4 regions of the Nocardia sp. CA-107356 genome follow, and region 4 is predicted to be linked to each of the others. Evidence: riboswitches for the same ligand, from Rfam matches in the RefSeq annotation. Region 4 holds a riboswitch; each other region holds the start of a gene.

Region 1 (7,826 bases), 1.9 Mb from region 4:
GCCATCGCGCCGGTTCGGATGGCTGCCTCACCGGGGTTGATGCCTGCCGCTTCGACCCGCACGAGGACCTGCTCGTCCCCGGGCACAGGGCGGTCGATCTCGTCGACCCGCAAGACCTCGATTCCGCCGAACTCGTCGTATCTGACTGCCTTTGTCATTGTCGTGCTTCTCCTGCGACGCGCGACGCGCGGCTGACGTCGAGAACGGGAATGGTGGCCACCGGTGTGCCCGTCACCAGGGCACCGTTCCCGCGTCGTCGAAGAATCCGCCGGTCGGGCCGTCGTCGGGCAGGGTCGCGAGGCGAATCGCGATGGCCGCGCCCTGTTGCGGTGTACGGACGCCGCGAAAGCCGTTGAGGTCGGTAGCGGTGAAACCCGGGCAACCGCTGTTGATCAAGATATTGGTGTCGCTCAGCTCTTTGACGTATTGGATCGTGACGGCGTTGAGAAACGTCTTCGATGCCATGTATGCGGTGATGGCAAAAGAACCGATCTCGGTACTGGGCAGACCGGGCGTGGTTTGCAGGGTGAGAGAACCGACGCTACTGGACATGTTGACGATGCGCGGAGATGCGGAATCGCGCAGCATCGGCAACATCGCGTTGGTAACGCGAATGACACCGATCACATTGGTTTCCACGACGGTCCGCAGGGTCGCGGGATCTACCGTGGTGGGTGTCTGTGGATGATCGCCGACGATTGCCGCGTTGTTGACCAGGACGTCCAGACCTCCGGCGTGGTTGGCGATAAAACCGGCCGCCGCGGCCACACTTGCGTCGTCGGTCACGTCGAGCGGCACACCGAACGCATCGGTCCCGGCCGCGCGCAGCTTCTCCACCGCGGTGTCCCGGCGTTGTTGATCCCTCGCGCCCACACCGATTCGCCAGCCGAGCGCGCCCAAGCCAGCGGCGATCTCGTATCCGATTCCCTTGTTCGCGCCGGTCACCAGCGCAATCGTCTGTTCACTCACGCCGCCGATCCTGCTGCGATTGCGGGTGCGGCGTCCAAGACCGATCGGGTGGACGGCGATACCGCACGGGTATTGGTCGTGGTCATCGCCGGATACCATGTCCTGGTGGAGACGCGGGAGTTGCGATATTTCGTCGCCGTCGCCGAGGAGTTGCACTTCGGGCGGGCGGCACAACGGCTCTCCATGGCGCAACCACCGCTGTCGCGGGCGATCCAGCAGCTCGAACGGCGGCTCGGAGTCGTCCTGCTGCACCGCGCCGCTCGCGCAATCACTTTGACCGAGGCCGGGTCGGTGCTTCTGCGGGAGGCCCGGCTCGCCCTCGAAGCGGTCGAAGCCGCCGAGCGCCGCACCCGCCGCGCCGCTGCCGACCGGCCCGGTGTGGTGCTGGCCACCAAGGCAGGAGCGTCCAGAGAACTGTTGTCGAAGCTGCTGGACGCCTACGCCGCCGACCCCTGCGCTGTCGCAGTCGAGGTGATGCTCTGCGGGCCCGGCGAACCGGAAGGCCTGCTACGCAACGGGCGTGCCGACGTCGCTCTGCTCCACCGGCCCTACGACACGACGGCCGGATTCGACACCGAGGATCTGCACACCGAACAGCAGGTCGTGGTCCTGCCCGCGGGGCATCCCCTCGCCACCCGACCCCACATGTCGATGGCCGAGGTCAACGCCCTGACGGACCTGCCCCTGCCACGCTGGCCTCGACGGGATGGGAGTTATCCCGACGGCCCCGGCCCGCAGGTTCGCGACCATACCCAGTTGACCCAGCTGATCGCGCTCGGACGGGCCTGCGCGCTCATGCCCGAGTCGCTCCGAGCCCAGCTCCGCGACGATCACGCCATCGTGCCCGTACCGGACGCACCGGCCGTCACGACCGTCATCGCCTGGCCACCACACAGCAGATCCAAAGCCGTCGCCGACCTTGTCCGCACGGCGATACGCCTCTAGCCGATAACATCCGCAAATGCCGCATAGCGCGCGGTTCGAAACGGCACGAAGAGAAGGCGCTTTCTCCGGTGCTGACGAGCCACGCTCAACAAGCGGGCGCGGCTCGCTGCAGAGTCGAACGAATACTCGCCGGCCAAACGCAACGACCGCCATCGACATCGCAACCGATGCGCCCGCATCGGTCAGCTGAGCGCGTTGTCCAAATCGCCCAGCAGATCCTCGACATCCTCCAGCCCCACCGAGATGCGCACGACACCGTCGGAGAGGCCGATGGTGGCGCGGCCCTCGGGGCCCATGGCGCGGTGGGTGGTGGTGGCGGGATGGGTGATCAGAGTTTTGGAGTCTCCGAGGTTGTTGGAGATGTCGACGATGCGCAGGCGGTTGAGCACCTCGAAAGCGCGCTTCTTCGCCTCGTGCGCCGGCGCGTTCAGTTCGAAGGTGACCACCGTGCCGCCGCCGCTCATCTGACTGGTCGCCAGCTCGTGCTGCGGATGCGACTCCAGATACGGATAGCGCACCCACGAGACGGATTTATTGCCCTCGAGGAAGCGCGCGATGCGCAGCGCGGATTCGGTCGAATGACGCACGCGCAGCGGCATCGTCTCCAAACCCTTGAGCAGGGTCCATGCATTGAACGGGCTCAGCGCCGGACCGGTATGACGCATCAGGTTTTTCACCGGACCGTCGATGTAGTCGTGCGGACCGAGGATCGCGCCGCCGAGCACCCGGCCCTGACCGTCGATGTGCTTGGTGCCGGAATACACCAGCACATCCGCACCGAGCTCGAAACCGCGCTGCAGCAGCGGGGTGGCAAAGACGTTGTCCAGCACCACCTTCGCGCCCGCGGCATGCGCGAGTTCGGTCACCCGGCGCACATCGACCAGCGTCTGCATCGGGTTGGACGGCGTCTCGAAGAATACGGCCTGGGTCGGCACCGACAGCGCCTGCTCCCACTGATCCAGATCATCACCGTCGACGAAGACGGTCTCCACACCCCAGCGCGGCAGGATCTCGTTGCATACCACGAAGCACGAGCCGAAGAGGCTGCGCGCGGCCACAAGTCGATCGCCGGCACCCAAAAGCGCGCCCAGCGCGGTGAATACCGCCGACATACCGCTCGCGGTCGCGAAACACGCCTCGGCGCCGTCGATCAGGCGCAGCCGCTCCTCGAACATGGCCACCGTCGGGTTGCCGTAGCGGGAGTAGACGAAATGCTCGATATCGCCGGTGAATGCGGCCTCGGCCGCCTCGGCGCTCTCATAGACGAAACCGGAGGACAGATACAGCGCCTCGGCGGTCTCCTCGAATCCGGAACGACGCAGGCCACCTCGGACGCCGAGCGTGGCGGGGCCGACCCCCTCGGGCAGTGGCTTGTCGAATGCACCACCGGTGATCACGACCGGCTCCTGACTACACAGCCCGAGCTCATGACTGCCGCCACGGCAGACCGAGTGCGCGCCAGCCGGAGCCGCCGCGATGACCGAATTCGTCGATCGGGCCTTCGAAGCCCTCCAGCACGTTGTACGACGGCTCGATTCCGATACCGGTCGCGGCGACCGCCGCTCCGACCGAACGCTGTCCGGAACGACACAGGAACACGACCGGCGCCGCCGCATCGCGACCCTCGAGCGCCGTGGTCAGCTGCGCGACGAACTCGGCGTTGCGGGTGCCGCTGCTGTCGACCCATTCGATCAGCACCGTCGGCCGGTCGATCGAACTGGTATCGGGGACGCCGACGAAGCGCCATTCGGCTTCGGTGCGCACGTCGACCAAGACGGCCTCGGGATTGTCCCGCAACAACTCCCACGCCTGCTGTGGGGTGATGTCACCGGCATATGTCATGCGATCCTCCTGTGAATCCACGCTTGCCGCACCCGGGTTTCGGTGCACGGCCAGGTCGTCACCCGGAGCACCCCACCGCGGAGGAGGGTTGCCGACCAGCTAGCCGGGGCTTGACGCTGGTTCTCATGACCTGCGTCCGAGATTGCCTGGGCAGGGGCCGCCGTGTCAAACCCTGGTCAGTGGGTCGCCGGTAATCAGTTGCAGACGATCCAGCGGTCGCCGGAGCGAACCAGATTCCACGTCGCTGGCGTCTCCCGGCCCTCGACCGCGATGGTCACGTTCGCCTTCGCCCTATCGCCGTCGACCATGGCGTTCTCAATCTTGGTGACTTTGATCGACTTTCCGGCCGCGGCACCACCGAACTGGGCGGCCAACGGCGATTTGCTCTCGTCGAATCCGTCGCAGGCCACCGCGGGCGGCGGCGTGTTGTCGGTGGTGCCCCTGGCCTCCGCGTAGCGCTGCACCGCGGCCGCGATCTTGTCCGATTCTGTGACATTTTTCTCAGCGGGCGAGAGCACCGCGCCCAGCACGATGCCGACCAGGACGACCACCGCGAACCCGGCCGCCGCGATGAACGGCACCATGGAGCGGCGATCGGTCTGGTCGACCTCGATAACCGGTTCGTCGTCGGTGCCCTGCTGCTCTGTCATGGGTCGATCATCCCTGGTGGACAGCGTTATCCGACAGCCGCCCCCTGGCCGGGCGCGGCTCGGACCGGCATCGACGGCGCACTGATTTGATAGTCGCCGGGAGAGCGGGTACTCCGGTAAGTGGGGCACGGTGGCAACCATCCGGTTCACACACCGCCCGCAGGGTGCGCCGTGCGCCACCGATAGAATCGCGAGACTGCGGCCTGCTGTCATAGCCATATGGCAGCTCACCGTCGTAGCGACTGTGCAGCCGCGAGCCGCCTGTCCGCATCGTCAGGTGCAACCAAAAGGGTGCGTCAAAGTTAGCCTAAGCTAAGACCGACGCCATTAATTGTTTCGACCATAAGGGTGCGCGTAAAGATGACCGAACAGAGTGCTGAGTCGACTAGCGGTGTGCGCAGGCCCTCCGTCGTTACGCAGGCTGCCGCCGCCGGGCCTGAAGCGCACAGCGCGGGGCCTCGCCCGCTTCGCATCGCGATCGTGGGCGCAGGACCGGCCGGTATCTACGCCGCCGACGCGTTGATGAAGTCCGATGCCGAGGTGAGCATCGACTTGTACGAGCGCATGCCCGCGCCGTTCGGGCTGATCCGCTACGGCGTCGCGCCGGACCATCCGCGCATCAAGGGCATCATCACCGCTCTGCACAAGGTGCTCGACAAGCCGCAGGTCCGCCTGCTCGGCAATATCGACTACGGCACCGACATCACCCTCGACGACCTGCGCACGTTCTATGACGCAGTGATCTTCTCCACCGGCGCCAACGCCGACCGCGCGCTGGACATCCCCGGTATCGGCCTGGACGGTAGCTACGGCGCCGCGGACTTCGTGTCCTGGTACGACGGGCATCCGGACGTGCCGCGCACCTGGCCGCTGGAGGCCGAGAAGGTCGCCGTCCTCGGTGTCGGCAATGTCGCACTCGACGTCGCACGCGTGCTCGCCAAGACCGGTGACGAACTGCTGCCGACCGAGATCCCGCCGAACGTCTACAACGGGCTGAAGGCCAATAAGGCGATCGAGGTGCACGTCTTCGGCCGCCGCGGCCCGGCGCAGGCCAAGTTCACGCCGCTTGAGCTACGCGAACTCGACCACTCCCCGACCATCGAGGTCATCGTCGATCCCGAGGACATCGACTACGACGAGGGCTCCGAGGCCGCCCGTCGGCACTCCAAGCAGGTCGACATGATCTCGAACACGCTGGAGCAGTGGGCCATCCGCGATGTCGGCAATCGCCCGCACAAGCTGTTCCTGCACTTCTTCGAATCCCCCGCCGAAATTCTCGGCGAAGACGGCAGGGTCGTCGGCCTGCGCACCGAGCGGACCCAGCTCGACGGCACCGGCAACGTCAAGGGCACCGGCGTCTTCAAGGACTGGGACGTCCAGGCCATCTACCGCGCCGTTGGCTACCTGTCGCAGAACCTCACCAACCTGCCGTTCGACGATCAGGCCGGTGTCGTCCCGAACGAGGCCGGACGCGTCATTGCCGACGAGGACGCCGACGGTGCGGAGCGCTACCTGCCCGCCACCTACGTCACCGGCTGGATCAAGCGCGGTCCGGTCGGCCTCATCGGCCACACCAAGGGCGATGCCAACGAGACCGTTGCCTGCCTGCTCGACGACAGCGTGAACTTCACCCCGGCCGCCGAGCCGGAGTTGGACGCGGTCACCGAATTCCTGGAGAGCAAGGGCATCCCGTTCACCACCTGGCAGGGCTGGTACCGCCTCGACGCGCACGAGCGTGCCCTCGGCGAGCCGGAGGGTCGCGAGCGCGTCAAGGTCGTCGAGCGCGAGGACATGCTGCGCGCCAGCGAACCGCACAAGGTCTAGCGCGACTGCCACCGGGGTGGCCGTTCCTCCCCTGTGGCAGTCGACAAACCGACACCGCTGCGGCAGCGCGAAAATCTGTCGTGTCTGCGGCAGCGGAAAATCCTTGACTGAGGCATTCTGTACAAGTGTTCGATGCCCATTTCCACATCTTCGACCCGCGGTTCCCGCTGGCCGAGAACGAGGGCTACCTGCCCGACCCGTTCACTATCGCCGACTATCGAAAGCGTATGTCGCGCTTCGATGTCGGTGGCGGAGCCGTGGTCAGCGGATCCTTCCAAGGCGCCGATCAGAGCTACCTGAAGGCGGCACTGACACAGCTCGGCGAGGGATGGGTCGGCGTCACCACGTTGGACCCCGATGCCACCGATACGGAAATCATCGAACTCGACCGGATCGGTGTGCGGGCACTGCGGTTCAACGTCAAGCGCGCGGCCGCCGATATCACCGCGATGACCCTGCTCGCGCTGCGTGCGCATGAGCTCGCCGGTTGGCATGTCGAGGTCTATATCGACGGCACCATGCTCACCTCCCTGCAACCGGTGATCTCGAAGCTGCCCGCGCTCTCCATCGATCACCTCGGCATGTCCGAGGAGGGCCTGCCCTACCTGCTGGATCTGGTCGATCGCGGGGCGCGCGTGAAGGCGACCGGTTTCGGGCGGGTGCAGATGAATGTGGCCGATACGCTGCGCCGTATCCACGCGGTCAATCCCGAGGCGCTCATGTTCGGCACGGATCTGCCGGGCACCAGGGCGGGGCGGCCCTTCGAGGACTCCGACGTCGATCTGATCTGCGATGTGGTCGGCACCGATATGTTCAGGGTGCTCGAGGACAACGCGCGCGCGTTCTATCGACTGCCCGCCCGCGAACGGGAGATTCCGGTCGATCCGGCCCCCACCCTGCCGATCCACCGCACCGAGCAGCCAACGCTGCCGCTGCGCCGCGATGAATTGCCGAAACTCGAAGCGGCGGACACGATCCCATTCCCCGCCATCGAATGAGCCGACCGGCCGGATGGGGCGAATGGTGGCCTCGAGGCCATCCGTCAGGGGCCGGGCCAGCACCAGCGAGAGCGTGTCTCCTATATGCGGGTCCAGGTGATGCCGCGGGCAGGACGACGGCGGCGGACCCCGGAGGAGGGGCGCCCGCATAGCCCTGCCCGAGCGTGGCGCTGAGCCAGAGCCCGGCACGCGAGGCCGGCAGCCTGTCGTACGTGCAGCATCCGCGACACCGTGAGTCGAGATCGGAGCGATTGATGAAGGCAGTCCGTTTCAACCAATTCGGGGGTCCGGAGGTCCTCGAGATCGTGGATCTCCCCGATCCGCATCCGAGTCCCGGCCAGGTCCGGATTGCGGTGCGCGCGGCCGGCGTCAACCCGAGCGACTGGAAGAAGCGCAGGGGTCTGATGGATGGGGAGCTCCCGCAGACCATCGGCTACGAGGCGGCGGGCGTCGTCGACGAGGTCGGCGAGGGCGTTGCGGACGTGGTCGTCGGCGATCGCGTGTTCGGCTTCTCCGCCGAGGGGGCGGCCCAGGCCGAGCTGGCGGTGCTGTCCCACTATGCGCCGATCCCGCCGTCGCTCGACTTCCCCGGCGCTGC
Region 2 (7,826 bases), 1.8 Mb from region 4:
TCTCGATCGAGCCGAGCAGGCTGATCACACCGTCGAGCATCTGCGTTGCGTCGTCGGACGGGCCGAGGAAATTCTGCAGAAATGCCCGACCGAATTCGTCATCACCGATGCCATCGCCGTCGGCGCTCAGCGCGCTCGTGAACTCCGCCACATCGGCGGCGAATTCGCTACCCAGTGAACCGATTTCGGTGGCGATCGAGCGGAACTGCTCCGGATCGAGCCGGAAGTTGTTGTCGCCCATGACCTACCAGCCCTTCCAATGCGGGCCCTCGTCGTCCGGGTCCTCGTCCAGCCGGCGCGGGAACTCCACCTGCGGCTCCGGTTCGGGCTCCGGCGGAGGCGGCGGCAGGATATTTCCCTCGGGCCGCGCGATCGGCGGCAGTTCGCCGAACGGATCCTCGGGCAGGCCGACCTCGGATACCGCCGCCAGCACCGGCGCCAGCCGCGCGTCGAGCTGCTCCTTGGCAGACCGGGCCGCGGCCTGCGCCGCCTCGGTCATCGCCGCGCCCAGCCGTTGCGGATTCGAGCGCTTGAATGCCTCCGGCGCCACCCACACATCCAGCGGGATACCCGCCGAATTCGCGGTCACCCGAACCAGCTGATCCCGCGACCAGCCCTGCACGGTCAGATTGGCCAGCTCCGATTTGGCCGCGCCGATCTCCTGTAGCTGCCGCTCGTACACATCGGTCATATGGTCGACTTGGCCGCGCATCCCGTCCGTCCAGGACTGGAGCGCATCCCGCTCTGCCGAATTCATTCAGCCGCCTTTCCGTTCCCCCGCCCCGGCCGGACGAGTGCCATCACCTTCCTAGACGCAGTGGGCGGGGCGCAGGTTCCATCGGAGGCGCGAATTGCGCGGCGAAATTCTCAGAGCGAGATCGGCATGGCCTAGCCGATCGAGCAGGGCGCGGCGCCGCCCGTCGGGTCGAGGCTGGTGAAGGGGCGGGTCTCGGGGGTCGGATTCCACAGGCCGTCGGTGCTGGCGTAGTTCCAGTTCGCACCCGTGGCGACGAGTGTCGCGATGGCCTCGACCAGGCGGTCCACATCGGCGGAGCTGGTGCCGAGGCCGATGCTGGCACGCAGAGCGCCGCCGAGCCCGAGGCGGTCGAGCAAGGGATGGGCGCAAAAACGGCCGTCTCGGATGCCGATGCCGTATTCGGCGGAGAGGTAGGCCGCGACCTGGCCGGGGACGAATCCGTCCAGGGTGAAGGCAACGATGCCGACGGTGTCCGGGCTGTCGTCCCAGATGCGCAACAGGTTGACGCCGGGAATGGCGGACAGGCCGGTGCGCAGACGATCGGCGAGCAGGCGTTCGTGGGTGGCGAGGGTTTCGGGATCGATCGCACAGAGCGCGTCACACGCGGCAGCGAGCGCGGCCGCACCCAGCACATTCGGCGAACCGGCCTCATGACGTTGCGGAGCGGGCGCCCATTCCGCGCGGGTGGTGCTGACCTCGCGGACCGCGCCGCCGCCCGCCAGATACGGTTCGGCGGCATCGAGCCAATCCCGACGTCCGACGAGCACTCCCGCACCGAACGGTGCGTAGAGTTTGTGGCCGGAAAAGGCGAGATAGTCGATGCCGATGTCGCGCAAGCTGATTCGACGATGCGGCGCCAACTGGGCGGCATCGACCAGGATGCGGGCGCCGCACTGATGGGCGATGGTGGCCAGCCGCTCCAGCGGCAGCACCTCACCGGTCACATTGGAGGCGCCGGTGACCGCGAGCAGCGCGGCAGGCTTACTGCACAGTTCGGCGATCAGCTGACGGATGGTCTCCTCGACGGTCGCGGCGGCCTTGACGACGCGTCGGCCGTGCCGAGTCCAGGGCAGGAAGTTCGCGTGATGTTCGATATCCAGCACCACGGTGTCGCCGGGGACGCAGGCGGCGAGCAGGTTGAGCGAATCGGTGGTGTTGCGGGTGAAGACCACCACCTGATCGTCGGCGGCATCGAGGAACCGGGTGACGGAACCGCGGGCCGCCTCGTAGCACTCGGTGGAGATCCGCGAGGCGTAACCCGCGCCGCGGTGCACGCTCGCATAGAACGGCAGCAACTGTTGCACCCGCTCGGTGACCTGCGCCAATGCCGGTGCGCTCGCGGCGTAGTCGAAGTTCGCGTAGGTGGCCGTCCCGCCCTGGACCAACGGCACCTGCAGGTCGTCGCCGGAGACCCGGGCGAAGGCGGAACAGGGCTGGTCAACAACAGCAGTCATCACAAAATCCCATCGGCTGTGGGACCCGTAACCAGGTGATTATCCGAGTCCGCGCTTGCCGCACCCGGTTGGGCTGCGGCCCGGTCGTCACCCGGAGCACCCCACCGCGGAGGAGGGTTGCCGACCAGCTAGCCGGGGCTTGACGCTGGTACTCATAACCTGAACCGAGACTGACAGATATCTCGCCGCTGTGTCAACCGTTGTTTCCGGCCGGCACTCCCGTGCATATACATGCACTCAAATAAATAACCTTGCAAAGCCGGGCGATCTGCGGTCTCATCGAGAGGTGACCGCTTCCCTGCTGCTCAGCTTTGTCGGCCTGTGCATTCTACTGTCGATCACGCCCGGCCCGGACTCTTTCCTGGTGCTGCGATTCTCGATCGTGGACGCGCGACCCGGCATCGCCGCGGCGATCGGCTCGGCACTGGGCGGCATCGTCTGGGCGGTGGTGGTCGCGGCCGGGGTCGCCGCACTGCTGGAGCAGTCCGCGACGGCCTACCGGACACTGAAGGTCATCGGTGGAATCTATTTGGTGTACTTGGGAATTCGGGCGCTGATCGATCACCGCAAGCAGCGCGGGGCCGGTACCGCGCAGACGTCCGGGCAGCCGAGCGCGGGTGAGGTGACATCGATTCGCTCGGCATTCGCCGCGGGCGTGGTTTCGTGCATGTTCAACCCGAAGGTCGGACTGTTCTACCTGGCGGTGCTGCCGCAATTCCTCACCGATGTCACCTTCGTGAACACCCTGGCGCTCGGCGCCATCGAATGCACCATTGCCGCCGTGGAGATGATCCTGCTCGCCCTGCTGGCTGCGCGGGCAGTCGCCATGCTGCGCCGCCCGCGGGTCCGCGATCGGCTCGAGCAGATCAGCGCGGCCATCCTCGCGGCACTCGGCATCGGCACCGCCGCCTCGGCCGCGTAATCCGTTGCGCGCCTTGCCGACAGCCACTTCCAGCGGCCGTCGGCAAGGCGCACCGCGTCCCTATTTCGGCTGCATCTCCTTGCGCCACAGCAGCACTGACGCGACCAGCGAAACCACGGCGGCGGCGGTGATCCACCAGAATGCTTGCCGGAACCCGGCATCCACCGGCAATCCGGCGGCGGCCGCGCGATACAGCACCACCGCCAGCAACGCCGCCCCGATCGACCCGCCGACCCGCTGCAGAATATTGACGAACGACGCCGCATCCGGCATCTGCTCGGGCCGGACCGCGGCATAGGCCGCAGCCACGATGGGCATCCCGGTCAATCCGGTCGCCATGCCGCGAATCAGCAAAAGTGCCTGTATGACAACAGGATTCATCGACGCATCACCGAGCGCGAACGGCACCGTGACCGCGACCGTCACCGCACTGCCCACCACCGCGACAACACCCCCGCCGTACCGATCGGTCAACCGGCCGCCGATGGGCATCGCGATAATGCCGCCGAGTCCGAACGACATGAGCAGCAACCCCGTCGCTACCAGCCCATCGCCGTGTAAGACCTGAAAGTACAACGGCAGCACCAACATTGCCCCGAACATCGAGGCGCCGGCGAAGAAGTTCGCCACATTCGCGGTCGCGAACACCGGATGCCGGAACAAGCCGACATCGAGCAGACTCGCGCCGCGCCCGCGCACCGACCGCGCCACGAACAGGCCGAGTGCCAGCGCACCGACCACCACCGACACCCATACCGTCGGCGCGGAAACGCTACCGCGACTGCCGAATTCGCCCAGCCCGTAGACCAGCGCCGACAAACCGACCGCGATCAGCGCGAATCCGCTGGCGTCGAATCGACCCCCGGTATCGGTCGTCTCGCTGCGCGGCAATACCCGGCGCGCCAGTACGAACGCCACCAGTCCGAACGGGATATTGATCAGGAACAGCCACTCCCAGTCCAGATTCGCAAGCATGACGCCGCCGATCGTCGGGCCGATCGCGGGCGCGGCGACCACCGCGATCCCGACCACGCTCATCACCCGACCCAGCCGATGCGGACCCGCGATCTGACCGATCAACGTCTGCCCCGCGGGCACCAGCAAGCCCGCGGCAAGCCCCTGCGCGATCCGTAACCCGATGAGCCAACCGATATTCGGCGCAAGCGCACACAACCCCGAGGTGACGGTGAACCCGGTGAGCGCGCTCAACCAGACCCGATCCATTCCGAACCGGCGTCCAAGCCAGCCGCATAGCGGCAGCGTCACGGCCAGCGCCAGCAGATATCCACTCGCGATCCACTGCGCGCTGTTCAGCGTCGCACCGAGATCGGTGGCGATGGTGTTCAGGCCGATATTGACCAGTGACGTGTCCAACATGCTCATCACGGCGCCGAAGACCACCACACCGGCGACCCGCCATACCCCTGTAGGGATCGGTTCGAGTGTGGGCGCGGTGGCGGCGACGACCGTTCGAGTATCCGACATGGATCCTCCGCTATTCGTAGACAATCTAGATTGTGGAGGCTATCAACAATATTGGTGCTCAACAATAGATATAATTAGCGAATGCCCGCCGACCACATCTACCCACGCGGCCTGCTCCGCTTCCCGACCTACGCGCTCGGCAAGCTGCACAAGGCCGTGCACGCCGAAATGGGCACGTCCCTGCGCGAACATTGGGTGCTGGTCTGCCTGGAGGAGTTCGACGACCTGTCCCAGCAGCAGGTCTCCAGCGCACTCGGCATCGACCGCAGCGAGGTGGTCCGGCTGATCGATGGCCTGGAAGAGGCCGGGTTCGTGGTCCGCACCCGCGATGCGATGGACCGACGCAAGTACCGGCTTTCCATTACCAAGGCCGGACGGGCCGACCGCCGCAAGACCGATGAACTCATCGAGCAGGCCGCCGAGCGAGTGCTGCACCGACTCGACGACGAGGAGCGGCGCACCCTGCACCACCTGGCCCTGAAGGCGCTCGGCGAAGATCTCTGAGCCCGGCCCAGCCAACCGACCACCCGGTTCGGTCGACGACAGAATGCCGATACCGCAGGTACCGTAGACAGTTGGTCACCGTGGCGTTTGCCCATTGGTAACCCTCTTGTGAAAGAACAACTCGGGAAAGCGCTAGGCAGGTCTATGAGAGGTGGGCAGGACGTGATGCTGCAGCCGCAGGTCGACGCCGCGGCGGACAAGGACCCGACGACCGGGCTCCCGATGCCACATCCCTTGCTACGCGCCGCACTCGCGTCGCAGCCCAGGACCCTTGTCGACATTCTGAACAGCGCCGCACGGACCCACCCCGAAGCACCCGCGATCGATGACGGACGCGTCGTGCTCAGCTATACCGAGTTGCTGGCCGAGATCGATACCGGTGTCGTCCGATTGATCGAGGCGGGCGTGCGACCCGGTGACCGCGTCGGCGTCCGCATGGCGTCCGGCACGCATGAGCTCTACATCACAATCCTGGCCGTTCTTTTTGCCGGTGCCGCCTACGTCCCGGTGGACGCCGACGATCCGGAGGAACGCGCCCGACTGGTCTTCGGCGAAGCCAGGGTTACCGCCATCGCGACGACCGCGGGCATCGAACCGACGGCGGCCGCGGCCGAACGGGCCGATCAGCTCCCGGTAGCGACCTCCGACGAATCGACCATTCGGCCCACCCCCGACGACGACGCCTGGATCATCTTCACTTCCGGATCCACCGGAACCCCGAAGGGCGTCGCGGTCACCCACCGCAACGCCGCGGCATTCGTCGACGCGGAAGCGCGGCTATTCCTCCCAGACGCCCCGATCGGCCCCGGCGACCGTGTCCTGGCGGGACTGTCGGTCGCCTTCGACGCGTCCTGCGAGGAGATGTGGCTGGCCTGGCGCAACGGCGCCTGCCTGGTGCCCGCGCCCCGCGCCCTGGTCCGCACCGGCGCGGATCTCGGCCCCTGGCTGGTCCGTCGCGAGATCAGCATCGTCTCAACGGTGCCCACACTGGCCGCGACCTGGCCCGCCGAGGCGCTGGACCCGGTCCGACTACTGATCTTCGGCGGCGAAGCGGTGCCGCCCGAACTCGCCGAACGCCTTGCCGGAAGTCCCGCGGCGCGAGCGACGGACCTGGAGGAGGTAGCGGAGCGTAACCACGCAGGGCCCCGCGAACGCCGCGAATCCAATACGGATTCGGACCGCGAAGTCTGGAATACCTACGGTCCCACCGAAGCTACGGTGGTCGCCTGCGCGGCACTGCTCGACGGCGGCTTCCCGGTCCGGATCGGACTCCCGCTCGACGGCTGGGACCTGACCGTCGTCGACGCCGCCGGTAATCCGGTGGGCGAGGGCGAATCCGGTGAACTGGTGATCGGCGGCGTCGGACTCGCCCGCTACCTCGACCCGGCCAAGGACGCCGAGAAATACGCTCCACTACCGTCACTCGGCTGGGACCGGGCCTACCGCAGCGGCGATCTGGTCCGCAATGACAGTGCGGGTCTGGTCTTCCTCGGCCGCGCCGACGATCAGATCAAACTCGGCGGCCGCCGCATCGAACTCGGTGAGATCGATAGCGCACTGCAACATCTGCCCGGCGTCACCGGCGCCGCGGCCGCCATCCGTTCCACCAAGGCGGGCAATAAGATCCTGGTCGGCTATCTCACCGGTACCGCACCGGATTTCGATGTGTCCGCGGCCAGGGCCCAACTCGCGCAACAACTCCCGGCTCCACTGGTCCCCCGGCTCGCCATCGTCCCCGACCTGCCCACCCGCACCTCCGGCAAGGTCGACCGTGACGCCCTGCCGTGGCCGCTGCCCAACGACACCGATTCCCCGCGTCCCGACCTCACCGAGACCGAGGAATGGATCGCCGGACTGTGGGATTCGATTCTCGGCGCCGAGGTCACCGGCCCGGACACCGACTTCTTCGACCTCGGCGGCGGCTCGCTCGCGGCCGCCCAACTGGTCACCGCCCTGCGCGAACGCTACCCGCGCATCACCGTCGCCGACCTGTACGACCACCCCCGCCTGGGCGCCCTCGCCGAACTACTCGACGAGACCGCACCACAGGAGGCCGTCGAAACCCGCATCGTGCGCCCCACCCCGCGCAGCGCCCAGTGGGCGCAGATACTCGCCACCATTGCGCTGGCCACTCTTACCGGAATGCAGTGGCTCACCTGGCTGGCCATTGTCGGGAATATCGCGGGCTGGTCCGGCTCACTGCCTTGGCTGCCGCATCTGTCGTGGTGGTGGACACTGGCCGCCTTCCTGCTGTTCATCTCCCCGCCCGGTCGCATGGCGATCTGCGCGACCGGTGCCCGCCTACTGTTGCGGGGCGTCGCGCCCGGCAGCTACCCGCGCGGCGGCTCGGTACACCTGCGCCTATGGGCGGCGGTCCGGCTATCCGAGGCCAGCGGCGCCGAAAGCCTTTCCGGCGCACCGTGGATGGTGCCGTTCGCGCGGGCACTCGGCGCGAAGATCGGCTCCGGCATCGACCTGCACACCCTGCCGCCGGTCACCGGCATGCTCGAACTCGGCGACGGCTGCAGCGTGGAACCGGAGGTCGACCTCTCCGGCTACTGGATCGACGGTGATGTCGTGCACATCGGACCGATCACCATCGGCGCCGGCGCCGTGATCGGTGCGCGATCGATCCTGCTGCCCGGCAGCAAAATCGGCAAGAACGCCGAGATCGCACCGGGCTCCTCGGTCGCGGGCAAGGTCA
Region 3 (7,826 bases), 1.8 Mb from region 4:
GGGCATTGAGATTGCGGCCGTCGACGCTGAAGGAGGTGCGCAGGATGTCCCCGTCGGCGCGGGTGGTGTTGTAGTAGGTGGTGTCGAAATCCTTGACGTTCTGTCGGGCGGTGCTCTCGGGGCCCGACACCAGATCCAGCTTCAGCTCGACACCGACCTGGCGCAGCTGCTGCTGCACCAGCTCGAGGATCGCCTGGTTGCCCGCGAATGCCTGACTGAACAGCACCGAGAAGGACAGGCGCTCACCATTTTTCGTGCGAATGCCGTCACCGCCGGGTGTCCAGCCCGCCTGGTCGAGGATGCCGCGCGCTTTGGCCGGGTCGTAGGCCAGCCGTGCCGAAAGATCCTGGTAGCCGGGTGTGCTGCTGGCCAGCGTGCTGGTGGCGGGTTTGAACTGTGGGCCGAGTACGGTGTCCACCAGCTGTTTCCGGTCGATCGCTGGCAGCAGCGCTTGGCGCACCGCGGCATCGCGCAGCGGACCCCGGGTCACATTGGCCTGGAAGCCGAACGGCACACCGGGATTCGCGGTGCTCAGTACCCGCCCGCTCGCGGCCTCGATCTGCGGCGCGTCCTGCGGCAGTGCGTCACTGACCGCGTCGAGCTGGCCGGAGATGAGACTCCCGGTGCGGACACCGGATTCGGGTACGACCGTGAATTCGATCTTGTCGAGGTAGGCCTCGCCCTGATGGGCGAAGACCGCCGAACCCCAGTTGTACCCGGCGCGCTTGGCCACGGTCGCCGAGGCGTCCTGGCGCCAGGACGTATAGGTGAACGGACCGCTGCCGACATTGTCGCCGAGGCAGCGCTGATCGGCGGGTTCGGCCGTGGTGACATCGCCCTGGATGCCGAGCTGCGCGGTCGAGGATGCCTGCAGGAACTGGGCATTGGGCTTGCTGAACTCGACTCGTGCCGTCACTTTGTCGACCGGGGTGGTGCCGACATAGTTGGTGAGATAGCTGGAACCGAGCGGGGCCTTGACCGCGCCGAGCTTTATCACCGAATCGAAGGTGTTCCGCACCGATTCCGCGGTGAGCGGTGTGCCATCGCTGAAGGTGATGCCGTCGGCCAGATGGAAGGTGAATACCTTGGCGTCGGGGGAGATCTCCCAGCTCTTGGCCAGCCATGGCTTGATCTCACCGGTCTTGGGATCCTGATCGGTCAGCGAATCCACGATCTGGCGGGTCACGTATAACGTCTGATTGGTGCCGGCCTGCGCCGGATCCGAGCAGGTCGGGGCCTGCGAGAGGCCGTAACGCAACGTTCCGCCCGGCTTCGGGGGGCCGGCGTCACCGCCGCCCGAGGCCGAATCACTGCCGCAGGCGGCCAGACTCGCGGCCGCGGTGACGGCGGCGGCCACTGCCGCGATTCGGTGGCGAGGACGGATCACTGTGGTACTCCAGATATTTCGGTGCGGATGAGTTCGCCGCGAGAATCGATGTCGTAGTCGGTGCTCGGACGCGCAGTGTCACGGCCTTTTTCGGCGGCGTCGTGGTTGGTGGCCAGCGGCCGACTCGGAATGCGGCGACGCAATTCGGGCGCCACCTCGGCCTGGAAGAGTTCGAGACTGCCGCGATGCTCGGCCTCGGTACGGCCGTCGCGTTCGGCGGACAGATGGACCACCTCATGCCCGAAGGCGTCGTGCTGGCGGCCTACCTTGTCGATTACCTGCTCCGGGCTGCCGACCAATGCCGAGCTGCGTGCGACGAAATCGTCGAGGGTCTCGAAAACGATCGGCAGTCCGAGTCTGCGCGCCAGCGCCAGCCGCGCCTCGAAGATCGGGCGGTACACGTCCAGGGCCTGCTGAGAGGTGCGCGCTACCTGGAATCCGGCCGTACCCGCGCCGACCAACGCGTCGGCCGGGTCATGCCCGTAGTGCTCCCAGCGTTCCCGGTAGTGGCGGACCAGTTCGGCATACGGCTCGATCGGATTGGTGACATTCGCCGAGAACAGCGGATCACCGTGGCGCGCCGCGAGTTCCACCGAATCGCGGCTGGTCGCACTGCCGTGCCAGATCCGGATGCGCGGCTGCCACGGTCGCGGCAGGGCCTTGGCCTCGACCAACTCCGGACGGAACCGACCCGACCAGGTCACGCTATCGCTGGCCCAGAGTGCCCGAAACAGCTCGTAGCCTTCGCGATTGCGATCCCACTGGTCCTCGGTGGTGACGTGGTACAGCTTCGCCTGCGCCGCGCCATTGCCCTTGCCGATGATCAGTTCGAGGCGGCCGCCGGAAAGGTTGTCCAGTGTCGAGTAGTCCTCGAACGCGCGCACCGGATCCAGCAGGCTCAGCGTGGTGACGGCGGTGAACAGGCTGATCCGGGAGGTGACCGCGGCGATATGGGACAGGAGCACCGGCGGCGCGGCCGAGAGGAACGGATCCTCGTGCCGCTCACCGACGGCGAATCCGTCGTAACCGAGTTCCTCGGCGAGGCGGGCCTGGTCGATGACGTTGGTGAGTCGTTCCCTGGTTCCCGGCAGGCGTCCGGTGCTCGGGTCGGGCACCCGGGTGACGAGGGTGAACAGCAGGAGTTTCATGGGCGGGCCCTCACGACTTCTTCGGTAGGCCGGGCGGGTTGATCCGCGAGCTCGGCACGGTTTCGGTCTTCAGTCCCCACCGGTCGATGACCTGCTGATAGGTGCCGGTCTGGATGGCGTTGTTGATGGCCTTGTTGATGGGGCCGATCAGACCGTTGTCCTTTTTGGTCAGCACACCGATCTCGCCCTGCAGCGTGTCACCGGCGCCGGAGAAGGTCGCGACGATCTTGGTCTGGTTCGCGGTGGTGCTGTGGTAGATCGCGGACGGATTGGGGCCGATGTAGCCGTCGAGGCGCTGCGAGGCCAGCGCCAGATAGTAATCGGTGACCTGCTGGAAGTAGGCGATATCGATCGCGGGCAGGCCCTCGGCGATGTTCTGCTCGTTCCACTTCACCAGCAGCTGCTCCTGATTGGTGCCGCTGCCGACGCCGATCCGCTTGCCCGCCAGGCTCTTGCGATCCCGGTAGTCGAGCGTGCTCCGCTCGGGGATCTCCAGCGCGACGGTGTCGTTGCGGTAGGTGGCGAAGTCGTACTTCTCCTTGCGCTCCTCGGTCACTGTGACGTTGGAGATGAACACATCGGCCTCGCCGGAATCGACCCGCACGAAGTTCTGCGACCAATCGGCCACCTGGGCAACGAGTTTCAGCCCGAGGATGTCAGCGATGAGCGCGGCGAAATCGATCTCGGACCCGACGATGGTCTTATCGTCGGTGGCGTAGAACCGCAGCGGCGGGGCTGCGCCACCCGATCCGGTGACCACCAGCGTGCCGCGGTCGCGAATGGCCTGCGGCAGTTCGGCGGCGATGGCATCGACCTCGGGCGCGTGGATCCGGCCGGTCTGGGCGGGGGAGAGGTCGAAGGTGATCGAACCGGCGGGCTGTGCGGAATTTTCCGCATCGGGGTCGGTGCCGCAGCCGGTGGCCAGCAAGGCCACCGTGGCGGCCAGGCCGACCAGGGCGGTGAGCTTCATTGAATACCTGTTCATCGGGGAGCGCGCACCGCGCTCAGCGGACTCGGGATAGAAATGCGCGGGTGCGCGGATGTTCGGGGTTGTCGAGTACGGCGGCGGGCGGGCCCTGTTCGACGATCACGCCGCCGTCGAGGAATACGACGGTGTCGGCCACCTCACGGGCGAAACCGATTTCGTGGGTGACGATCACCAGCGCGGTGCCGCCGTCGGCGAGATCGCGGATCACGTCCAGGACTTCGCCGACGAGTTCCGGATCCAGCGCGGAGGTCGGTTCGTCGAAAAGGATCACCGGTGGCCGCAGCGCCAGCGCCCTGGCAATGGCCACGCGCTGCTGCTGCCCGCCGGACAGCCGCCGCGGATAGGCGTCGGCCAGTTCGCCGATGCCGACCCGGTCGAGCAACTCCTTGGCCTCGCGCTCGATGTCCTGCCGCGGGCGACCCTGGGCGGAAATCGGTGCGAGCGTGACATTGTCGAGCACCGTCAGATGCGGGAAGAGGTTGAACTGCTGGAAGACGAAGCCGATATGCGAGCGCTGCTTGCGCACCTCGCGGTCCGACAGCGCATGTAACTTGTTGCGGCGCAGTCGATATCCGATCAGCTCGCCGTCGATGTGCACGGTGCCCGCGTCCAGTGGCTCCAGGTGGTTGACCACGCGCAGCAGTGTCGACTTGCCGGAGCCGGACGGGCCGATCACGGTGACCACCTCACCCGCATGCACTGTCAGATCGATGCCGCGCAGTACTTCGGTGGCTCCGTAGGACTTTCGCACGCCACGAACTGCTACGGCCGGGGCCCTGTCCCCGTGCGGGATGCCGATCGTGTCGGTGACCGGCGCGCTCATCGGGTGGCTCCGCGCGGTGCGGTGGAACCGCTTTCGGCGATTTCGCGCAGCTTGTGCCATACCTGCTGTATCGGCGTCGGTGGCGATGTGCGGTGCGCGCCCTTGGCGTAGTGCCGTTCGATGTAGTACTGCGCCACCGACAGAATCGTGGTCAGCACGATGTACCAGACCGTCGCGACCATGAGCAGCGGCACCACCCGGCCGTTACGTCCGTAGATGACCTGGACCTGGTAGAAGAGTTCGGCGATCGCCATCACCGAGACGATCGAGGTGCCCTTGAACAGGCTGATCACCTCGTTGGTCGCATTCGGCAGGATCGATCGCATCGCCTGCGGGACGATGACGGTGCGGAATTGCCGCAGCCGCGGAATGCCCAGCGCCGCAGCGGCTTCCAGCTGTCCGGGATCGACCGCGATGAATCCGGCCCGGATGATCTCGGCCGAATACGCGGCCTGATGCAGCGCGAGGCCGACAACCGCCGCGGTGAACCCGCTGATCACCCCGTTCACTTCGAACGTGAGAAATCCAGGGCCGAACGGGATGCCGAGCGAGAGCGTGTTGTACAGGTAGGCGATGTTGAACCAGAACAACAGTTGCACGATCAGCGGAATCGAGCGGAAGGCCCAGATGTAGACCCACGAGATCACCCGCAGCACCGGATTATTCGACAAGCGGGCGATGGCCAGCGCGGTGCCGATCAGGAATCCGAGTGCCGTACCCCACAGGGTCAGCTCCAAGGTGACCTTCAGCGCCGATAACACCGATTTCGCGGTGAAGTACTTGGCGAAGGTCGACCAATCCCAGCCCGGATTGGTGACCAGTCCATGGATGAACTGGGCGAGCAGCACGAGCGCGATGACGCTGACCACCCAGCGCCACGGGTGCCAGGTCCTGGCGATCGCTGGTGCGTCGGTGATGGTTACGGTAGCGCCGGGTGCGTCGGCACTCGGTAGCGGGACATCCGATACCGGGGCATCGGATGCGACGGACGCGCTCATGATTTCGGTTCCTCCATCGTTCCCGGCGGAAGCACCCGCACCCGGTCACCGGGGGGTTGCTGCGACGTCGACGAGCCAGGTCTCTCGGTCGCTCTGGATGGTGTCCGACGCCGAGCGCGGGTCGGTCGATCGGTCTAGCCGAAATATCATGCGAAGCAGGCGAAGTCCGGCACAAGGGTACGAATCAGCGTGAGCGCAGACCTTGTCTGAAAGGTTGTGAGCAGGGATTATTGATCCGGTCGTGCGGTGGATCGCGAGGCTTCGGGTGTGGTCGTGCCGGCGTATTTCGCCTGGAGAGCGCACCCGGTATGTCGTCGCGACCCTCCGGCGGGAAGTGCGACGCGACGGCGTTGCCGGTCGAAATCAGCGCTGTTGTCAGGGTTTGCTGGAGTATTCTCTGACCTCGATCGTGCCCGACGATGAGGAGGTCCACCGTGACCGTGCTGCGCCGTCTGACCACGCTTACCGCCAGCGCGACCGCCGCGGTCGCGCTGACTCTCGCCGTCCCCGCCATAGCCGCCGCGGTACCGGCGCCGACGCCCGTACCCGCGATCCCGGCGGCGACCGCACCGGGTCAACCGTCCGGCCACGCCGCACCCGGCGATTTTCTCGGCGCGTACCGAGCCGCCGTCGATGCGCTGCGCGCCTTCGGCATCGACCCCTTCCTGTACCCGGCGGCCGCGGCGTTCTGCTCCAACAACAGCAGCCTCGGCCTGGTCCCCGCTGTTGCTGGCGCCGTTCCCGGGCCATGGCCCAAGAACACCGTGGCGATCCCGGGACTCGATCTGTCCGCGGTCAAGGCTGGCCAAACCCTGTTCACCTTCGTGCCCTACGGCTTGGCCTCGGACAGTACGAGCGTCTCCGGTATGAACGTCGCCTGGCTGAATCTGGCCAACGGTCGCAGCGGCGTTACCGCCATGGGCCCGCTCTCGGATGTGGTCCGAACGATGGTGCCCGCCGAAGTCCCTACCGAACTACGACCACTCGCCGAACGCGCCATCCAGGACTTCTTCGCCGCATTCCCCACCGGCGGCGTCCGCGCCGTCCCGGTCGACACCGGCTCCGGCACCGTCCTGGCCGCGGTCTTCGGAACCGTCGACAACGGCGGCAAGCCCTGCTTGTTCCTCCCAACAGTCGGCATCACCTCGGTCCGGTGAACTTGCGTCGGGTGGATGCCCAAGGTCGCCGAGCCAGTTCGGGGAGCAGTGGCGCCGGATGTGGACGCCGGCCAGTTCGGTCGCGAAGCTGCCGGATTCCGGGGCGAGTCGAGATCAGGTGGAACTGGAGGCAGGGATCTCCCGGGCGATATCGCCGGAGATTCCACCTGATCTCGATCAGTGGTTGGGTTCGAGGTGGCGGGTCTTCCAGGTCAGGGTGTTAGTGCGACGAGCTCGGCGGGAGCGGGACCAAAGGCAGAGGTAAGCGGCGATGGATACCGGGTGCGCCAGGGCGGCAAGGGCGTCCGTGCGGGTCACGGCGCCACGTTCCAGCGAGCGGGCCAGCAGGCGGCTGGCGACTGCGGCGGTGTAGCCGATGAGTCCGGCGGTGCGCAGTGCGCCCCTGCCACCGATCGCGGCCACCGGCGGTGCCCAATAGGCCAGCGCCGCAACAGCTCCCACGGCCGCACCGCCGACGGTCGTACCGCCGTAGGCCGACCACAGCCAGCGGGTGTAGCCCGCCTCGAGTTCGGTTGCGTCCCGATACATTCGGGTGCGCGCCGCGCGACCCGCCGCGACCAGCGCGGTGCGGTGACCGGAACGGCGCAGGGCGCGAGCGATATCCAGATCCTCGGTGGGGCTGGCGGCCACCGCCGCGTGACCGCCGATGGTGCGGTAGGCGGCGGCATCGAAGACCAGGAATTGGCCGCAGGCGACGGCGGTCGAGGGTCTGCGGCCGCGGTTGGCGATTCCGATCGGCAGGCTCGCCGCCCACGACCAGCACAGCAGGGGCTGTACCAGCGCCTCGATGAGCGATTCGGCCACCTGGTACGGCCAGGGCGACAACAACGCGGACCGGCTCCGACGCAGTTCGACGACCGCCGCGGCGATCGCGCCCTTGTCCACACGCACATCGGCATCGAGGAAGATCAGCACCGGCGCATCCGCCAGCTCGGCCAGCCGGGCACAGGCCGCTGCCTTTCCGGTCCAACCCGGCGCGGGTTCGGCCTCGGATCGGAGCACGGTGAATCGCGGGTCGCCCGCAATCGCTTCCACCGCAGCCGCTTCGGTCCCGTCGCGGGACGCATCATCGAATATCAGCACCCGCAGCCGCGGCACCTCCACCTGAGCGCGAAGATCTGCGATCAGCCCGGGCAGTCGCTGCGCCTCGTCCCGCGCCGGAATACAGATCGTCACGGATTCGAGGACCGCCGTCGGCGCATCCGACAGCGTGCGCATCGTCGCTCGGTTGAACAACGCGATCCCACAACCGATCAGCGCGATTGCCGCACCAGTTCGCGTCGAGACCGCCGCGCCCACCTGCA
Region 4 (7,826 bases):
GATCCGGGTCATCTCGTCGCCGTCGAGTTCGACGACAGTGCCTTCAACCTTGATCTTGGACATGGATCTTCGTGTCCTCCTAGGATGGTGCCCTTATTGCACGGCCAGGCGAACACGCTTGTGAGCGGACCCCAGCTGTTCCAACAGACAACGTATATGCCCCGCGTTGTCCGCGAAGCGTGTGGTGCAAACAAGACAAGCGTACTGCTGCCAATGTTCTCACCGCGCGGGCAGCCCCCCATGTGAAGCCGTCCGAAATTGTTACCGACAGGTAGGTCGGCAGTGACGTGCACCACCGCCGAAATAGCAATGTCCGGGTACCCCGTCGGATACCCGGACAAGCTATTTCAGGATCAGACCGCGACCGGAATCCGCGCGTCCTCCTCGGATCCCTCGATCAGGTTTTCCGGCTTGTCCCGAATCATGAACGCGATCACCGGAATTGCGGCGAGGAAGAACCCGGCGCCGACGTAGAAGGCCACGTCGTAGCTGTGGATCGAGGCCCTGGCCATCAGATTGTCGACCGTCGGGTTGTTCTGCGCGAAGGTCTTGGCCGTCTGCACCGAGATGGTGGTGAGCAGAGCGGTACCGACCGCACCGCCGACCTGCTGTGCCGCGTTCAGCAGCGCACTGGCCACACCCGAGTCCTCCTCCTCGACCTGATGCAGCGCGACGGTCTGCATACCGACGAACAGCGGGCCCATGCCGAGCGCGATCAGCACCTGCGCGGGCAGCACACTGGCCGCGTAACTATCGCCGTAGCCCAGCTGCGCCAGCCACACCAGACCGAGGACACCGAGTACGGCGCCCGCCACCATCAGCGGACGAGGGCCGAGCTTCGGCAGCAGCGCACTGGTGACACCGGCGGAGATCGCGATGCCCGCCGGGAACGGCAGGAAAGCGAAGCCGGCCTTCAGCGACGAGTAGCCGAGGGTGATCTGGAAGTAGTAGCTCAGGAACAGGAACATCGCGAACATCGCGATCGGGATCAGCAATGCGGCCAGGAAGGCGCCACCGCGGTTGATCTCGCCCGGAATATGCAGCGGCAGTAGCGGATTCGACGAGCGACGCTCGATGGCGACGAAGGCGATCAGCAGTGCGACACCGACGATGAGCAGCCCGAGGGTGCTCCCGGCCAGCCAGCCGTCCTCGGCGGCCCGGCTGAATCCGTACACGATGGCGATCAGACCGAGCGTCACGGTGACCGCACCCGGTACGTCATAGCCGCCGGTGCGCGGTATCGGCACATCCTTCACAACGAACGCCAGCGCGCCGAGCAGCGCGAGCAACGCGATCGGGGTGTTCACCAGCAGGCACCACCGCCAGGAGGCGTACTCGGTCAGCGCGCCACCCGCGATCAGGCCGAGCGCGGCACCACCCGCGGAAATTCCGGCGAAGACACCGAAAGCGGTCGCGCGCTCCTTCGCCTCGGTGAAGGTCACCGAGAGCAACGACAGCGCCGCCGGTGCCAGCAATGCCGCGAACGCGCCCTGCAGCGCACGCCCGGCAAACAACTCGGCGCCGTTCTGCGCCAGACCGGCCACCGCGGATGCCCCGGCGAAGCCGACCAGGCCGACGATGAAGATTCGCCGCCGCCCCATGTAGTCGGCCAGCCGTCCGCCGAGCAGCAGCAGACCGCCGAAGATCAGCGTGTACGCGGTGAGCATCCACTGCCTGTTGCCGTCACTGATGTCCAGATCCCGCTGGGCGAAGGGCAGTGAGATGGTCACGATGGTGGCGTCGAGAACCACCATGAGCTGGGCCAATGCAATCACCCCCAGGGCCAGCCACCGCGTCGAGCTGGTTTGTCTTTCCGGAACTTCCACCGCTATCGCAGTCTCGCTCACTGTGTTCTCCTAGCCGTCCGAAGTAGTGCTGCCATCCTGTCATCGAAGGACATTTGTCGTCAAGAGAAAAATGTCGCACTCGGACATTTGACCGTTAAGGACACGAAATGTCCCGATTGCGATAGCATGGGGACATGCTCGAGTCATCGACGCCGATCGGCGCGAGCGCCGCAGCCGACGACGCTGTGCGCGCCCCAGCAAACCCAGGGCCCGGTACGTCCGGCGCCGGCGCGAGCGCGGGATTGCGCGAACGCAAGAAGCAGCAGACCAGGTTGCGCATCATCGAGGTGGCGTTGGACCTGTGCGACGCACAGGGATTCGACGCGACGACGGTCGAGCAAATCGCGAACGGCGCGGACGTGTCACCGCGCACCATCAACCGGTACTTCGACAGCAAAGAAGACATCGTCCTCGGGCCGGTCAAGGATTTCGGCCTCGCCATCGCCGAATGCCTGCGCGGACTTCCGGTCACCGGCAATGAACTGCAATCGCTGCGCGAGGCGTTCCTGCAGGTCGTCGACAGGGCCGCGGAGAGCGTCGACGGACCGATCTCGTTCCAGCGCTTCCAGCAGATGCAGCGGATCCTGCGTAGCAGTCCGACGGTCAGCGCGCAGAGCATGGAACTGGCCGACGATAAGCACGCCGCGATCGCCGACGCGATCGCCGAGCGACTCGGTACCCAGCCCGGTGCGCTGCCGGTGCGACTGGTGGTCGGCGCATGGCAGCTGATCGGTCATCTCAGCATGGAATGTGCGCACTCGATCTTCGATGGCGCGGATACCTCGGCCGCCGCTGCCGAGGCCCGCACTGCGTTCACCACATCGTTCGACGAATTCATACGGGTGTGCACCGGGTGCATCGACACCGGTCAGGCGGAGAACCGGTAACGGATTTCGGCCACTCACCGCCCGCCGGTTACCATGTCGGTCAGGTCATGAGTGCCAGCGCGAAGCCCCGGCTTGCTGGACGGCAACCCTCCAGCAGCGGTGGGGTGCTCCGGGTGATGACCGGGCTCTCGAAAGTCGAGAGCAAGCGCGCACTTCAGGAGGTTCCCCCCATGTGTTGTTGTCCGTCACCCGCACCCCGATAAAACCTGCTGGCGAACAACCCTTTTGGAGCAAGACATGAGTGACCCCATCGCGTCCGTGGCCGATAACGACGCCGCCGGGATCGATCCGGCGCAGTGGTCCTTCGAGACCAAGCAGATCCACGCGGGCCAGACCCCCGACGAGATCACCGGCGCACGCGCACTCCCGATCTACCAGACCACCTCGTACGCCTTCCGTGACACCGATCACGCGGCCGCGCTGTTCGGGCTGGCCGAACCGGGCAATATCTACACCCGGATCATGAACCCGACCCAAGACGTGGTCGAGCAGCGCATCGCCGCCCTGGAGGGCGGTGTGGCCGCACTGCTGCTGGCCTCCGGTCAGGCCGCGGAGACCTACGCGATCCTCAATCTCGCCGCGGCTGGCGATCACATCGTCTCCAGCCCGCACCTCTACGGCGGCACCTACAACCTGTTCCACTACTCGCTGCCCAAACTCGGCATCGAGGTGTCCTTCGTCGAGGATCCGGACGATCTCGAGCAGTGGCGCGCCGCGATCCGGCCGAATACCAAGGCCTTCTACGGCGAGACCATCGCCAACCCGAGCAGCGCGATCTTCGATATCCGCGGCATTTCCGCGATCGCGCACGCGGCGGGCCTGCCGCTGATCGTCGACAATACGGTCGCGACCCCGTATCTGATCCAGCCGCTGGCCCACGGCGCGGACATCGTCGTGCATTCGGCGACCAAGTACCTGGGCGGGCACGGTTCGGCGGTCGCTGGCGTGATCGTCGACGGCGGCGCCTTCGACTGGACCGTGCGCGACGCGCAGGGCGAATCCCGCTTCCCGGGCTTCACCACCCCGGACCCGAGCTACCACGGCGCGGTCTTCGCCGATCTCGGTGCTCCGGCCTACGCACTCAAGGCGCGGGTGCAACTGCTGCGTGATCTGGGCGCGGCGGTGTCGCCGTTCAACGCGTTCCTGATCAGTCAGGGCATCGAGACGCTGAGTCTGCGGCTCGAGCGCCATGTCGCCAACGCACAGGCGGTGGCCGAATTCCTGAGCGCGCATCCGGCCGTGGAATCGGTGTTCTATGCGGGACTGCCGTCCTCACCGTGGCACGAACGCGCCGCCGAGCTGGCACCGAAGGGCGCGGGCGCGATCGTCGCGTTCGAACTGCGCGGCGGCGTCGATGCGGGCAAGAAGTTCGTGGACGCGTTAGCCCTGCACAGCCATGTCGCTAACATCGGGGATGTGCGTTCTCTCGTAATCCACCCGGCGTCGACGACGCACTCGCAGTTGACGGCCGAGGAGCAACTGGCCTCCGGCGTCACCCCGGGGCTGGTCCGGCTCGCGGTCGGTATCGAGGGGATCGACGACATCCTGGCCGATTTACGAGCCGGCTTCGCGGCGGCGACATCGTGAGCGAGCGATCCACCGACACAGCACCCTCGGTCACGACGGAACTGAGCGCTAGCGAGTCGGAGTCGTGACCTCGAGCGCCGAACCGAGTACCGCCCGTTCGTCCGCGGTGGCCCTGCCACCGCCGGACGGGCGGCTCGGCATCATCGACATCGGAGATGTGCGGCTGGAGAACGGCGCGGTCATCCCGGACGTCCATCTGGGTGTGCAGCGCTGGGGCGAGCTCTCCCCCACGCTGGACAATGTGGTGCTCGTCCAGCACGCGCTGACCGGCGACTCGCACGTCGTCGGGGTGCCCGACGATATCCACCCGCTGCCCGGCTGGTGGGACGGCATGGTCGGTCCCGGTGCGCCGGTGGATACCGACGAATGGTGCGTCATCGCGACGAACGTGCTCGGCGGCTGCAAGGGCAGCACCGGCCCCTCCTCGCTGGCACCAGACGGAAAGCCTTGGGGCGCAAGGTTTCCCGAGATCTCCATTCGGGATCAGGTGACCGCGGAAGCGGCGTTGCTCGATCGGCTCGCAATCGAGCGCCTTGCCGCCGTCGTCGGCGGTTCGATGGGCGGTATGCGCGTGCTCGAGTGGATGGTCGGCGCTCCGGACCGGGTCCGATCCGCATTGGTGCTGGCCGTCGGCGCGCGCGCCACCGCCGACCAGATCGGTACGCAGACAACGCAAATCGCCGCCATCAAAGCCGATCCCGACTGGCAGGGCGGCGATTACCACGACACCGACCGCGCCCCCATGACCGGTATGGGTATCGCGCGGCGCATCGCGCACCTGACCTACCGGACCGAGGGCGAACTCGATCACCGCTTCGAGAACGGCGCGCAGGGCGACGAGGATCCGTGGAACGGCGGCCGCTACGCGGTGCAGAGCTATCTGGACCACCAGGCCGAAAAGCTCTGTAGCCGTTTCGATCCCGCCACCTATGTGCTGCTCACCGAGGCGATGAACCGCCACGATATCGGGCGCGGGCGCGGCGGAGTCGCGGCCGCGCTCGCCGCCACCCCGGTGCCGTGCGTGGTCGGCGGTGTCGATTCGGATCGCCTGTACCCGTTGCGAACTCAACAGGAGTTGGCCGACAGCCTACCCGGCTGCGATGGTCTGGAAATCGTGCACTCCCGCGACGGACACGATGGCTTCCTCACCGAAGCCGCCGCGGTATCGAAACTACTGACCGAGACCATGCGATTGGCCCGGGAGACCCGCACCAGCTGACCTACCGCCGCCGGAATCCGGCACGGTAGGCCAGTGCCGATAAGCGCGGGCTCAGCCGAAGCTGCCGGTGCTCGGCTTGCCGGTTACGTCGACGGTAATGATGTCGGTGGTGGATGCGTCGTCATGGTTTCCGGTCGGGCGGTCGAAGGCGCAGGCGCCGCGGACGTGCATCTGGCCGGTGGGGAGGTTGCCGTTGCCCAAGGAGGACTGGACCATCTTGCCGTTCGGGATGGCGAAGGAGGTGGGGTTGTTACCGCCGAAGATTTCCCCGGTGTCGGCGTTGTAGACCCAGCACACACCTTGGTCGTTCGGGTTGTGGAACTTCGCCGATACTGTTCCCGTCAACGCGAAGACCTCTTCCATCACCGGGGGTTCGAGCCCGGGGATCGCGCCAGCGGTGGCACCCGAGGTGAGCGCTATCGCCGCGGCCGGAAGCGCGGTCAGCGCGAGGAGGGAGAGTCGTCGATTGGTCATGATCGAAATCATGCCATTACCGTCCGTGGGCCCCTATTTTCTGGGGTGAGAAACCAAATTGGGTTGTACTACAACATAATTCAACCCGAATCGGAATGCAGTCACACGTCCTGGTCAGCGGGCGTGCCGACCAGCAATCCGACGATTGAGTGGACGAAGCCGTCGAGTCGCTCGCGGGGGTATTCCTCGGGCGCGCTGACCGCGAGCCTGCCGAGCATTTCCGCGATGCTCAGCAGCGAGTTGGTGAGCAGTCCGGAATCCATTCCCGCCCATCGTGAATCCAGCGCTATACCCATGCGGACCAGGGACTCGGCCTGATCGAAAACGCCGGTGCGGGAATCGGCAAGTGCCGCACGGTATTCGTCGGGGGCACTGCCCGGTCCGGCGAGGATCAGTCGCCAGCGCGTCGGATTCTCCAATGCGACACCGATGAACGCCTCGACGGTCGCGGAGGCGGCCACGACGGGATCCGCGCCGAGCAGATCGGTCGGCAATGTGGCGGCCACCTGTTCGAGGCCGCGCACGCGTTCGCGTTCCAGCAGCGCGGCAACGAGTTCGGCGCGGGTCTTGAACACGGTGTACAGCACCGGTTTTCCGACGCCCGCCTGCTGCGCGACCGCCTCCATGCTCAGTTCGTGCAGTTCCATTCGGCTCAGCACCGCGTAGGCGGCGTCGAGCAGTTGGGCGCGACGTTCCTCGGGCGGCAGGCGTGGCGCGTATCGCCGGCGCGGCCGGTCCGGCGCGGTGCGCGCTTTCGTCACTGTCGATTCACCTCCGTCCAACGTTCATCCTGTCAGCATCGGCCTGCCGTTGTGGAATCCACCCGGAAATAAATGCTACGGGCCCGTTGTATTGCTCGGTCATAATTGCTACGGTTGCGTTGCATTCGCCGCTCAGGAGGGCGAGCAGGCAAAGGAGCAGCAGATGGCCTTCGATCCGACCACTCTTCGCCGAGACGACTACGGGTTCTTCGGCCCGGATTCGCCCAGTTGGAAGATCTGGACCGCACCAACCGCCGTCATCGGCTTCCAGCGCGCGGTGGTGCTCGAGCACTTCGATCCGTTCCTGACCGCGGCCGTCGCCGATTCGCAGGGCATCTACACCGATCCGCGCAGCCGCCTCGACCACACCTTCTCCTACTTCCTGCTGGTCGCGATCGCGGACGGTCGCACCGCCATCCAAGCGTCGGAACACCTGATGCAGGTGCACGCGCCGATGACCGGCATCGAACCGATCAGCGGCCAGCGCTACAGCGCCAACAGCCCCGAAACCCAGTTGTGGATCCACATCACCGGCTGGCATTCGGTGCTGAAGGCGTACGAGGTGTTCGGTCCGGGTCCGCTCGGTCCGGAAGAAGAGGCGCGGTACTGGCAGGAGTGCGCGATCGCCGCCGAACTGCAGACCTGTAAACCGGAGGATGTGCCGCGCTCGCGCGAAGAGGTGCGCGCATACTTCGCAAGGGTCCGCCCGTGCCTGTGCACCTCCGAACGCGCCGAGGAGGGCATGCATCACCTGCTGTGGACCTCCCCGCGCAATGGCGCCGGGGTCGGCTACGCGCTCGGCAGCCGGTTGCTGTCGCTGGCATCGGTTGCCACGCTGCCGAAATGGATGCGCAGGCTCGGCCGCTTCGATCGGCCGGGAATCGTGGATCTACTGGTGCGCCCGGCCGCCAAAACCATCGTGTGGGGCACGAAAGCGTTCAACTCGTTCGGGCTGATCGTCGCCGCGCCGTTCATCGCGCCGATGGCCGGTCAGATTCTGGAACAGCATCTGAAGGGTGAGCCGCCGACGCGGCTGGAGACGGTTACGCCA

What was found. A riboswitch is a leader RNA that binds a small molecule or an ion and turns the genes downstream of it on or off. The one in region 4 is predicted to bind S-adenosylmethionine.
Region 1: it holds a riboswitch for S-adenosylmethionine, as region 4 does, so the genes downstream of both, ACQP1G_RS03190 (rhodanese-like domain-containing protein) here and ACQP1G_RS40915 (bifunctional o-acetylhomoserine/o-acetylserine sulfhydrylase) in region 4, are expected to answer to the same signal.
Region 2: it holds a riboswitch for S-adenosylmethionine, as region 4 does, so the genes downstream of both, ACQP1G_RS02455 (aminotransferase class V-fold PLP-dependent enzyme) here and ACQP1G_RS40915 (bifunctional o-acetylhomoserine/o-acetylserine sulfhydrylase) in region 4, are expected to answer to the same signal.
Region 3: it holds a riboswitch for S-adenosylmethionine, as region 4 does, so the genes downstream of both, ACQP1G_RS32515 (amino acid ABC transporter permease) here and ACQP1G_RS40915 (bifunctional o-acetylhomoserine/o-acetylserine sulfhydrylase) in region 4, are expected to answer to the same signal.

The regions. Positions count from the first base shown of each region.
Region 1 is NZ_CP191992.1:685,138-692,963, reverse strand. Features, by position in the region: gene ACQP1G_RS03210 (NADP-dependent oxidoreductase) at 1-158, opposite strand, end outside; gene ACQP1G_RS03205 (SDR family oxidoreductase) at 232-969, opposite strand; gene ACQP1G_RS03200 (LysR family transcriptional regulator) at 1,018-1,914, shown strand; gene ACQP1G_RS03195 (O-succinylhomoserine sulfhydrylase) at 2,097-3,311, opposite strand; gene ACQP1G_RS03190 (rhodanese-like domain-containing protein) at 3,340-3,756, opposite strand; SAM riboswitch class IV at 3,771-3,887, opposite strand; gene ACQP1G_RS03185 (Rv0361 family membrane protein) at 3,951-4,406, opposite strand; gene ACQP1G_RS03180 (FAD-dependent oxidoreductase) at 4,878-6,230, shown strand; gene ACQP1G_RS03175 (amidohydrolase family protein) at 6,356-7,228, shown strand; gene ACQP1G_RS03170 (NADP-dependent oxidoreductase) at 7,483-7,826, shown strand, end outside.
Region 2 is NZ_CP191992.1:539,728-547,553, reverse strand. Features, by position in the region: gene ACQP1G_RS02465 (hypothetical protein) at 1-241, opposite strand, end outside; gene ACQP1G_RS02460 (YbaB/EbfC family nucleoid-associated protein) at 245-757, opposite strand; gene ACQP1G_RS02455 (aminotransferase class V-fold PLP-dependent enzyme) at 889-2,211, opposite strand; SAM riboswitch class IV at 2,258-2,371, opposite strand; gene ACQP1G_RS02450 (LysE family translocator) at 2,498-3,133, shown strand; gene ACQP1G_RS02445 (MDR family MFS transporter) at 3,194-4,618, opposite strand; gene ACQP1G_RS02440 (MarR family winged helix-turn-helix transcriptional regulator) at 4,700-5,122, shown strand; gene ACQP1G_RS02435 (Pls/PosA family non-ribosomal peptide synthetase) at 5,345-7,826, shown strand, end outside.
Region 3 is NZ_CP191992.1:7,233,131-7,240,956, reverse strand. Features, by position in the region: gene ACQP1G_RS32535 (ABC transporter substrate-binding protein) at 1-1,387, opposite strand, end outside; gene ACQP1G_RS32530 (LLM class flavin-dependent oxidoreductase) at 1,384-2,535, opposite strand; gene ACQP1G_RS32525 (ABC transporter substrate-binding protein) at 2,546-3,520, opposite strand; gene ACQP1G_RS32520 (amino acid ABC transporter ATP-binding protein) at 3,540-4,346, opposite strand; gene ACQP1G_RS32515 (amino acid ABC transporter permease) at 4,343-5,344, opposite strand; SAM riboswitch class I at 5,355-5,448, opposite strand; gene ACQP1G_RS32510 (hypothetical protein) at 5,779-6,501, shown strand; gene ACQP1G_RS32505 (glycosyltransferase) at 6,679-7,740, opposite strand.
Region 4 is NZ_CP191992.1:9,034,702-9,042,527, forward strand. Features, by position in the region: gene ACQP1G_RS40900 (NADP-dependent isocitrate dehydrogenase) at 1-63, opposite strand, end outside; gene ACQP1G_RS40905 (MFS transporter) at 354-1,847, opposite strand; gene ACQP1G_RS40910 (TetR family transcriptional regulator) at 1,982-2,734, shown strand; SAM riboswitch class IV at 2,778-2,888, shown strand; gene ACQP1G_RS40915 (bifunctional o-acetylhomoserine/o-acetylserine sulfhydrylase) at 2,972-4,321, shown strand; gene metX (homoserine O-acetyltransferase MetX) at 4,428-5,540, shown strand; gene ACQP1G_RS40925 (hypothetical protein) at 5,592-6,014, opposite strand; gene ACQP1G_RS40930 (TetR/AcrR family transcriptional regulator) at 6,116-6,775, opposite strand; gene ACQP1G_RS40935 (oxygenase MpaB family protein) at 6,939-7,826, shown strand, end outside.